Regions from separate parts of the Azospirillum sp. INR13 genome, predicted to be linked through region 2. Evidence: predicted binding sites of a transcription regulator. Region 2 holds the regulator's gene; each other region holds the start of a gene.
What was found. The regulator PhoB, encoded in region 2, activates phosphate uptake and scavenging genes when phosphate is short. The targets are predictions, from matches to a motif close to TNTCATAAAACTGTCA.
Positions count from the first base shown of each region.

Region 1: a site for PhoB is predicted at 1,461-1,476, ahead of pstS (phosphate ABC transporter substrate-binding protein PstS). Genes of this name have one in related genera too.
Region 3: a site for PhoB is predicted at 1,913-1,928, ahead of F1643_RS12065 (Na/Pi cotransporter family protein). Genes of this name have one in related genera too.

Region 1 covers NZ_VUOI01000046.1:11,670-14,943, forward strand. The annotation lists gene pstC (phosphate ABC transporter permease subunit PstC) at 1-139, opposite strand, end outside; gene pstS (phosphate ABC transporter substrate-binding protein PstS) at 252-1,319, opposite strand; gene F1643_RS20415 (methyl-accepting chemotaxis protein) at 1,506-3,274, opposite strand, start outside.
Region 2 covers NZ_VUOI01000012.1:16,701-19,974, forward strand. The annotation lists gene F1643_RS11260 (Bax inhibitor-1/YccA family protein) at 1-307, shown strand, start outside; gene F1643_RS11265 (S-adenosyl-l-methionine hydroxide adenosyltransferase family protein) at 401-1,129, opposite strand; gene phoB (phosphate regulon transcriptional regulator PhoB) at 1,284-1,988, opposite strand; gene pstB (phosphate ABC transporter ATP-binding protein PstB) at 2,097-2,843, opposite strand; gene pstA (phosphate ABC transporter permease PstA) at 2,959-3,274, opposite strand, start outside.
Region 3 covers NZ_VUOI01000013.1:76,237-79,510, forward strand. The annotation lists gene F1643_RS12065 (Na/Pi cotransporter family protein) at 162-1,832, opposite strand; gene ychF (redox-regulated ATPase YchF) at 2,094-3,194, opposite strand.

The DNA of each region.
Region 1 (3,274 bases), on a different contig from region 2:
CGCCGCCCAGGATGAACAGGACGAGCAGCGCGAAAAAGAGCGTGGCGTTGCGGAAAGCCGCATCCTGCAGGCGCTGGCGGCGGGCCCGTCGGGCGGTGGAAGCGTGTGCGTCGGTCAAGGTCAGCGCGATCTCGGTCATGGCCGCTCCGTGAGGCGTGCGGTGGGGTCGGCGAAATTTCCGTCCCCACCGGCGGATCATGCCCCCGGGGCGCGCCATCTGCCGGCGCATCCCGGGGTCGGGTTGGCCGTGGTTACTTGGCCGACGCAGTCCAGATCGGCTTGCCGTCGGCCTGGATCGACTGCGTCCAGGTCTTCTCGACCAAGGAGACGACGGCCTCCGGCATCGGGACATAGTCCAGATCGGTGGCCATCTTGGCGCCGTTCTTGTAGGCCCAGTCGAAGAACTTCAGCGCTTCGGCCGAAATCGCGACATCCTGCGGGTTCTTGTACATCAGGATGAAGCTGGCACCGGTGATCGGCCAGCTCTCCGCACCCGGCTCGTCCGTCAGAATGACGTAATAGCCCTTGGAGTTGGCCCAGTCGGCGTTCGCCGCGGCGGCCTGGAAGGCCTCGATCTTCGGAACGACGGTCTTGCCGTCCTTGTTCTGCAGGCCGACATACGTGATGTTGTTCTGCTTGGCGTAGGCGTATTCGACGTAGCCGATCGAGCCGACCGTCTGCGTGACCATGTTGGCCACGCCTTCGTTGCCCTTGGCGCCGATGCCGGCCGGCCACTGCACGGAGGAGTTGGCGCCGATCTGGGTCTTGAACTTCGGACTGGTCTTCGACAGGTAGTCGGTGAACAGGAAATTGGTGCCCGACCCGTCGGAGCGGTAGACCGGGGCGATGGCGGTGTTCGGCAGATTGACGTCCGGGTTCAGCGCCTTGATCTGCGGATCGTTCCACTTGGTGATCTCGCCCATGTAGATGTTGGCGAGAACCGTGCCCGACAGCTTGACCTCGCCCGACTTCAGACCCTTCAGGTTCACGACGGGAACGACGCCGCCCATGATCATCGGGAACTGGATCAGGCCGGCCTGCTCCAGCTCTTCCGGCTTCAGCGGCATGTCCGAGGCGCCGAAGGTGACCGTCTTGGCCTTGATCTGCTTGATGCCGCCGCCCGAACCGATCGACTGGTAGTTCAGGCCCGTGCCCGTCTCCTTCTTGTAGGCGTCGGCCCACTTGGCATAGATCGGGTACGGGAAGGTGGCGCCGGCGCCGGAGATGTCGGCGGCCGAGGCGGCCGACAGCGGGGCGACCGACACGGACAGAACGGCCAGGGCACCGAAGGCGGCGCAGCGAACGAACGCCGAGGTCATGGTTTTCACGGCAAAACTCCCGATAGGTTTGGACGGTGTCGTTGGGTCTGGGAAAATCCCGGCCTTCGCCGGAGGTCGTAACCCGCCTTCTTCGTCGCGGTGACCATAGCCACCGCTGGTGACGGGTTTGTTTTGTTTACGTGTCAGTTTTATGAAACCGACCCGTTCTAGCCGGCTTTGCGATGGTCATCGCGCCGCCCGGATTTCCTGGAGGAACAGATGCACGGCGGAGCCGAGGCTGGTCGCCTCGTGCGACAGGCTTTCCGCCACCTGCAGCACGTCGCCGGCCTGGGCACGCACCTTGGCCGCGGCCTCCGACAGGCCGGCGACATGGTCCGACGCGGCCTGCGTGCCCACCGCGACCCGGTGGGAGCTGTCGACGATGCTCGACGTGATGGTCGCCTGCTCCTCCACCGCCGCGGCGATGGCCGAGGCATTGGATTCGATGCGCTGGACGCTGCCGGTCATGGTCGCCACCACCTCCGCCGTCTGGCGGCTGGCCGCCTGGGTCGCGGCGATCTGGCGGGCGATCTCGGCGGTGGCCTGGGCGGTCTGGCCGGCAAGTGCCTTCACCTCCCCGGCGACCACCGCGAAACCGCGGCCCATCTCCCCTGCCCTCGCCGCCTCGATGGTGGCGTTCAGCGCCAGCAGGTTGGTCTGGCCGGCGATCTCGTCGATCAGCCCGACCACGGTGCCGATCTCCCCCGCCGTGCTCGACAGGTCGGCGACGGTGGCCTTGACCTGCTCCGCCCCGGCGGCGGTGTCGCCGATGATGCGGGCCGATTCGCCGGTGCGCTTGCTGATCTCGGCAATCGACTGCGAGATCTCCGAGGCGGCGGTCGCCACCTGTTGGATTCCGGCCGCCATCTCGCCGGACAGCTGCATCGCGGCCTCGGCGCGGTCGTTGGCGTTGGCGGCGATGTCGGTCAGCGAGCGGGCGCGCGCCGCCATCAGGCGGGCGGCGTCGGCCAGCGTCTCGACGCTGCTCAGCACGTTGCTTTCGAACTGGTCGGCGATCTCCAGCATGCTGGTCCGGCGGGCCGAGGCGGCGTTGCGGCGTTCGATCTCCACCTTCTCGTGCGCCTCTTCCATGGCGCGGGCGTTGGCGATGAAGACGAACAGAGCGCGGGCCATGTCGGTGATCTCGTCGTTGCCGTCGGCCCTCTGCTCCACCGTCAGGTCGCCGCCGGCCACCCGGCGCATGGCGTCGGCAAGCGCCTCCATCCGGCCGACGACGCGGCGCCCGACATAGAGGGAGACGATCAGCCCGGCCAGCAGCACGCCGGCCGTCGCCAGCAGGATCTGCACCTGGTTGGTGCGCTCCAGCGCGGCATGGGCGGCGGACGCGCCGGCGGCCGTCGCCTGCTCGGCCGACTGGACCAGCCCGTCGACCATCCCGGTCAGCGCGGCGCCGGTGCTGCGGTTGTTGTCGATCAGCGCGGCATTCTCGGCATAGGCCGCCAGTTCGCCACCGCGCAGCGCCAGGATGCCGTCGTCGCCGAAGCCCAGCACCAGCAGCCGATCGGCCAGCCGGCGGACCTCTGCCCCCAGATCGCCTTGCGACTCCTGCAACGACTTGCGGATCGTCGCGGCCAACGGGTCCAGCGTACGGCGCGCTGCCGCCAGACGGGCCGGCGTTTCCGCGTTGCCGGCCTCGGCCAGCTTGCCGGCCAGCAGGTTGGCGTCGGCCATCAGGCCGCTCAGCACGGTGTAGCGCTGCTGGGCCTCCGGGACCACGTTGGTGGAGAGATCCTGCATCCGCTCCGCGATGGCGTTCCCTGCCTCGGCGATGCGCCCGCGGGAGTTCAGCATCAGCGGCAGCATGCGGCTGTTGGCGTCGCGGTCCAGCCGGACGATCTCATCGACCGCGGCGGCCTGGGACTCAGCCAGCTTGTGCGCTTCCGCCTCCCCGATGCCGGGGGTCAGCTGGCGGACGCGGCGGGTGTAGACGCTCT
Region 2 (3,274 bases):
GAAGGCCGACCTGTCGAAGATGGGCTCGTTCCTGATGATGGGCGTCATCGGCCTGGTCATCGCCGGGCTGGCGAACATCTTCTTCCAGTCGCCGGCCCTGCACTTCGCGATCTCCGCCATCGGCGTGCTGATCTTCACCGGCCTGACCGCCTACGACACCCAGTCGATCAAGGAAAGCTACGCCGAGGGCTACGATCACGAGAGCACCGGCAAGCTCGCCCTGATGGGCGCCCTGACGCTGTACCTGGACTTCATCAACCTGTTCCAGTTCCTGCTGCAGTTCCTGGGTCAGCGCAACAACGACTGAGCCTGAAAGACGCCTGATCGGACAAGCATCGGGTCAAGCAGCAACCGCCCGGAAGCACCCGCTTCCGGGCGGTTTTCTTTTGCCCGGAGTTTTTCAGACTTCTACGGTCACCGCATCGCCGACCTTGAGACCAAGCGCATGGTCCGCCCGTCCGCGGTTCACGGCGATCTCGGCAAGCCCGTTGGAGTTCCCGTACCACAGCGGCTCCCCCGGTCCGACGGCACCGAAGGTGCGGGCACGGGTGATGCGGGTGCCGGCGGCGGTCAACACGGCATCGGCGGGAAGGGTGGATGCCCGCATGCCGGTCATGGCGTTGCCGTAGACATCGACATAGACGATGCGCGGCAACTCGTCCGGCCAGTCGGGGCGGTCGATGGCGGCGAGGGGGAGGGGGCTGCGCTGCACCGGCCGGCCGGTCGCCAAATCGGCGGCGACAGGGGCGAACAGGTCGCGGCCATGGAAGCTGGCGGACAGCCGCTCCGGAATCCAGTCGATGGTCCAGGCGTTTAGCGACGTTGCGCGGCGGGCGATCAGGGCGAACAGGCCGTTGTCGGGGCCGACGAACCACCGCCCGTCCGCCTCCACCATCACCGGCCGCCGGTCGGTGCCGACGCCGGGATCGACGACGCAGAGGAAAACGCTGCCGGCGGGGAAGGCCGGGGCGTAGGCCGCCAGCAGATAGGCGGAGAGCTGCGGGTCGAAGGCGGGAGCGTCGGCGAACAGGTCGATGACCGGAACGGCGGGCGCCCGTTGCACCAGCACCGCCTTCATCTGGCCGGTGTAGGGGCCGGATTGGCCGAAGTCGGTGAAGAGCAGGATCATGGGGCAATCTCACCAGTGCCGCTGCAGACTTACCCCCACCCTAACCCTCCCCCGCTGGGCGGAGGAGGGGACAAGTGCTGATGCGGGAGAGTGGCGGCAGTCCCTCCCCCGCCCAGCGGGGGAGGTTAGGCGGGGGCAATCGAAGCCAGCATCCTCACACCGACTTCGTATCCAGCGCATACCCCGCCGACCGTACGGTGCGGATCAGATCCAGCTCGTCCTCTTCGTTCATCGCCTTGCGCAGGCGGCGGATGTGTACGTCGACCGTACGCGGCTCGACGTACACGTCGTGGCCCCACACCAGATCGAGCAGCTGTTCGCGAGAGAAGACGCGGCCGGGATGCTGCATGAAATGGCGCAGCAGGCGGAATTCCGTCGGGCCCAGATGTACGTCCCGGCCGTTGCGGCGTACGCGGTGGGCGGCCAGATCCATCGTCACGTCGGCGAAGGTCAGAACCTCGTCCGTCATGCCGGGCGAGGCGCGGCGCAGCACCGCGCGCATGCGGGCCACCAGCTCGGTCGGGGAGAAGGGCTTGGTGATGTAGTCGTCGGCGCCGGAATTCAGGCCGCGCACCCGGTCGCCCTCCTCGCCGCGGGCGGTCAGCATGATGATCGGGATGTCGCGGGTCTTGGCATTGCGGCGCAGCTGGCGACAGACCTCCAGCCCGCTCATCAGCGGCAGCATCCAGTCGAGCAGCACGATGTGCGGCGTCTGTTCGCCGGCGGCCAGCAGAGCCTCCTCGCCGTCGCTGGCGGTGGCTACGCGGAAGCCTTCCTTTTCCAGGTTGTACTTCAACAGCGTCAGGATGTCGGCCTCGTCCTCGACGACCAGGACGAGCGGCTTCAGGGCCGCGTTCATGGAGGCTCCGTTCACAGCGCGCGTCTCGACGTTAACCGGCATGGGACAGCCTTTTCAACAAAGGAGGGAAGGGGCGCAGGCATAAGGCAGGACTTTTAGGGACAGGGCTCAGCCGTAGCGGCCGGTGATGTAGCCCTGGGTGCGCTCGTCGCGCGGGTTGGTGAAGATCTCCTCGGTGTCGTCGCACTCCACCATCTCGCCCAGATGGAAGAAGGCGGTGCGCTGCGACACGCGGGCGGCCTGCTGCATGTTGTGGGTGACGATGACGATGGTGTAGTTGGCCCGCAGCTCGTCGATCAGCTCCTCGATGTGGGCGGTCGCGATGGGGTCGAGCGCCGAGCAGGGCTCGTCCATCAGGATCACCTCGGGGCTGACGGCGATGGCGCGGGCGATGCACAGCCGCTGCTGCTGGCCGCCGGACAGGCTGGTGCCGGGTTCGCGCAGGCGGTCCTTCACCTCGGCCCACAGGCCGGCGCGCTTCAGCGAGGTCTGCACCACATCGTCCAGCTCGTCCCGGCCGGAAGCCAGTCCATGGATGCGCGGGCCATAGGCGATGTTGTCGTAGATCGACTTCGGGAAGGGGTTCGGCTTCTGGAACACCATGCCGACGCGGGCGCGCAGCTGCACCGCATCCACGGTCCTGCCGTAGACGTCCTCGCCGTCCAGCGCGATCCGCCCCTCGACCCGGCAGCCCTCGACGGTGTCGTTCATCCGGTTCAGGCAACGCAGGAAGGTGGACTTGCCGCAGCCGGACGGGCCGATCAGCGCCAGCACCCGGTTCTCGTGGATGTCGAGGTCGATGCCCTTCAGCGCCTGCTTGGCGCCGTAGAACACCTTGACCCCGCGCGCGGTCATCTTGGCCGGGAAGTCCGCTGCGGAACGCGGCTCCGCCCGTCCATCGCCGCGGGGACGAAGCTTCAGCTGGCCCGGAATGCCGCTCGGGATGCCGCTTGCAATGCTCATGGGGCGCTCACCACCGTCTCTCGAAAATCTTGCGCAGGATCACGGCCGTCCCGTTCAGCAGGATCAGGACGCCGAGCAGGATCAGGATCGCCGCCGAGGTGCGTTCGGTGAAGGCACGCTCCGGGCTGTCGGCCCACATGTAGATCTGAACGGGCAGCACCGTGGCGCTGTCGGTCAGCCCATGGGGCACGTCGACGATGAAGGCGACCATGCCGATCATCAGCAGCGGTGCCGTCTCGCCCAGCGCGCGGGCCATGCCGATGATGGTGCCGGTCAGGATGCCGGGCATCGCCAGCGGCAGCACATGATGCAGCACCGTCTGC
Region 3 (3,274 bases), on a different contig from region 2:
CGGCTCTCCCTGGCATAACAACCACAGCAATGGTTTGTTAACCATGTCGCGAAAGAGCTTGACGAATTTTATATGGTTACGAAAGAGTTAACGTGGCTGGGCTGGTGACAAGAAAAGGGCGAAGCGTAGGCATTGCCGCACCCCATCCTTGGGTCGGTACCTCACCCACGGGTTGCCCCATGCTTGAGCCGGCTGGGCAGCAGCTCCCCCGATTGATCGAGCACCGGGTAGGCGGCGGCGACCAGATGGGCGTTGATGCGGCGCAGGTCGCGCAGGATGTCCAGATGCAGGGCGCTTGTCTCGACGCTTTCGGTCCGTCCGGCACGCAGGCGGGCGAAATGCGCTTCGGTGGCACTGGTCTCCAGGTCGCGGATCACTTCCTTCTCGCGCATCAGCGCGCGGGCGGAGCGGATGTCGCCGGACACGAAGACGGCGGCGGCCAGCCGCTGGGTTTCGCTCAGCCGTTCCAGCATGCCGGCGATCTCGGCAGCCCCTTCGGTGGAAAAGCGTAGCTTGCGCCGGATCTTCTTCGACGCGGCCTCCATCAGGTTGCGGTCGACGATGTCGCCGACATGTTCGAGGTTGATGGTGAAGGTCAGCACGTCCGATACCCGGCGCGCGTCCTGCTCGTCGAGGTCCTCGACGTTGATCTGGGTGAGATGGCGCTTGATGGCGTCATGCAGCCGGTCCAGCACGTCGTCCATCCGGCGGATTTCCTGCACCCGCTTGCGGTCGTCGGTCTGGATCACGTCCAGCGCGCCGCGCAGCATGCTGTCCACCGTGTCGGCCATCCGCAGCGCCTCGCGCGAGGCGTTGGCGATGGCGAGATGGGGAATGCGCAGGGCGCTGCGGTCGAGATAGAGCGGCATCGCCGGGTCGGCGACAGCCACCCGTTCCGGGAACAACCGGGTCAGGACCCGTGCGAACCAGGGCAGCGGGCCGATGAACAGCGCGGCCATCGCCAAATTGAAGGCAAGGTGGAAGTTGGCGGCCAGCCGCGTCGCATCCGGCGACACCGCCTGCAGCCCGGCGGTGATCGGGCCCAGCAGCGGTACGACGATCAGGCATCCGGCGATGCGGTTGACCAGGTTGCCCACCGGTAGCCGCCGGGCCGCCGGATTGTGGCCGTCGCCGCCCGGTCCCTCGATGACCGGGTTGACGGCGCTGCCCAGGTTGGCGCCGGCCACCATGGCGACCGCGGCCTCCGGCCCGATCACGCCGCCGCCGGCCAGCGAGGCGATCAGCAGGATCGCGGCGACGCTGGAATGTGCGGCCCAGGACAGGATGGCGGCCAGCAGCACCGCCACCACCGGATCGGCGGTGAGCATGCCCAGCATCCTCTGTAGCATGGGGGCGTTCTCCGCCGGGGCGATGGTCGCCACCAGCAGGTGCAGCGACAGCAGCATCAGCCCCAGCCCGATGGCGACCCGGCCCAGGTCGCGGCTGCGCGTCCGGCTGCCGCGGCGGAAGGCGAGGAAGCCGCCCAGCAGCAGCACCGGCGCCACATGGGCGACGTCGAAGGCGAGAACCTGGACGATCAGGGTGGAGCCGACATTGGCACCCAGCATCACCGCCAGCGCCGGCATCAGCGACACCAGCCCGTTGGCGGTGAAGCCGGTCGCCATCAGGCCGGTGGCGGTGCTGCTCTGCAGCAGCATGGTGATGCCCATCCCGGACAGGAAGGCGGTCCAGCGGTTGCGCAGCCCGGCGCCCAGGATACGGCGCAGGTCGCCACCCAGCGCTCGGGTCAGCCCGCTCTGCACCATGTGCAGCCCCCACAGGAGCAGCACGACATTCCCGGCCAGTTCCAGCAGCACCCGCGTCGCTTGCATCGCACCCCCTCTGTCGGATCGGGGGCGGTCAGGACGCACCCCCAACTGAAGGGTGGGGTGTGCAGATTGTTACGACAATATGACAGTTGGGTGACAGCGGAGGTAAGGACGGAACAGATTTACGCCCCTAAGCGGCGAATGCCCCCTCTCCCCTTGCGGGAGAGGGTTGGGGGGAGGGGGCGCAAATCTGGAGTTCTCGTCGGCCTTCGGCCGCCCCCTCATCCCAACCCTTCTCCCGCAAGGGGAGAAGGGCTTTTAGCATCAGACGTTGAAGCGGAAGTGGAAGATGTCGCCGTCCTGGACGACGTATTCCTTGCCTTCCTGGCGCATCTTGCCGGCGTCCTTCGCCCCCTGCTCGCCGCCCAACGTGACGTAGCTGGTGTAGTCGATGGTTTCGGCGCGGATGAAGCCGCGCTCGAAGTCGGTGTGGATGACGCCCGCCGCTTCCGGCGCCTTGGCGTTGCGGCGCACGGTCCAGGCGCGGGTCTCCTTGGGGCCGACGGTGAAGAAGGTGATCAGGTCCAGCAGCTTGAAGCCGGCACGGATCAGCTTGTTCAGGCCGGTTTCCTCCAGCCCCATCGACTCCAGGAACTCCGCCTTCTCGGCCGGGTCGGAAAGCTGGGCGACCTCGGACTCGATGGCGGCGGAGATGACGACGACCTCGGCATTCTCGGCCTTGGCCTTCTCGGCGACCTTGGCGGAGAAGGCGTTTCCGGTCGCGGCGGATGCCTCCTCCACGTTGCAGACATAGAGGACCGGCTTGTCGGTCAGCAGCATGAACTGCTTGAACACCGGCCGCTCCTCGTCCGACACCTCGACCACGCGGGCGGGTTTGCCGTCCTGGAGCACCTTGAGGGCACGCTCCATCAGGTCGGCCTTGATCTTGCTGTCCTTGTCGCCGCCCTTGGCCTTCTTCTGCAGGCTGGTGAGCTGGCGCTCCAGGCTTTCCATGTCGGCGAGCATCAGCTCGGTCTCGACCACCTCGGCGTCGCGCAGCGGGTCGACGCTGCCCTCGACGTGGGTGATGTCGTCGTCCTCGAAGCAGCGCAGCACATGGACGATGGCGTCGACTTCGCGGATGTTGGCGAGGAACTGGTTGCCCAGCCCTTCACCCTTCGACGCGCCGCGGATCAGGCCTGCGATGTCCACGAACTCCAGCTGGGTCGGGACGACCTTCTGCGACTTGGCGATTTCCGCCAGCTTGTCCTGCCGCGGGTCGGGCACGCTGACGCGGCCGACGTTCGGCTCCTTGGTGCAGAAGGGGAAATTCGCCGCCTCGGCCGCCTGGGTGGCGGTCAGCGCGTTGAAAAGGGTCGACTTGCCGACGTTCGGCAGGCCGACGATGCCGCAATTGAAGCCCATGGGTGGGTGCTCGCCGTCGGAAATGCTGGAATTGACGCGCTTTATCCTACGATGGGGACCAAAGCGCAAACGCGAAGTGG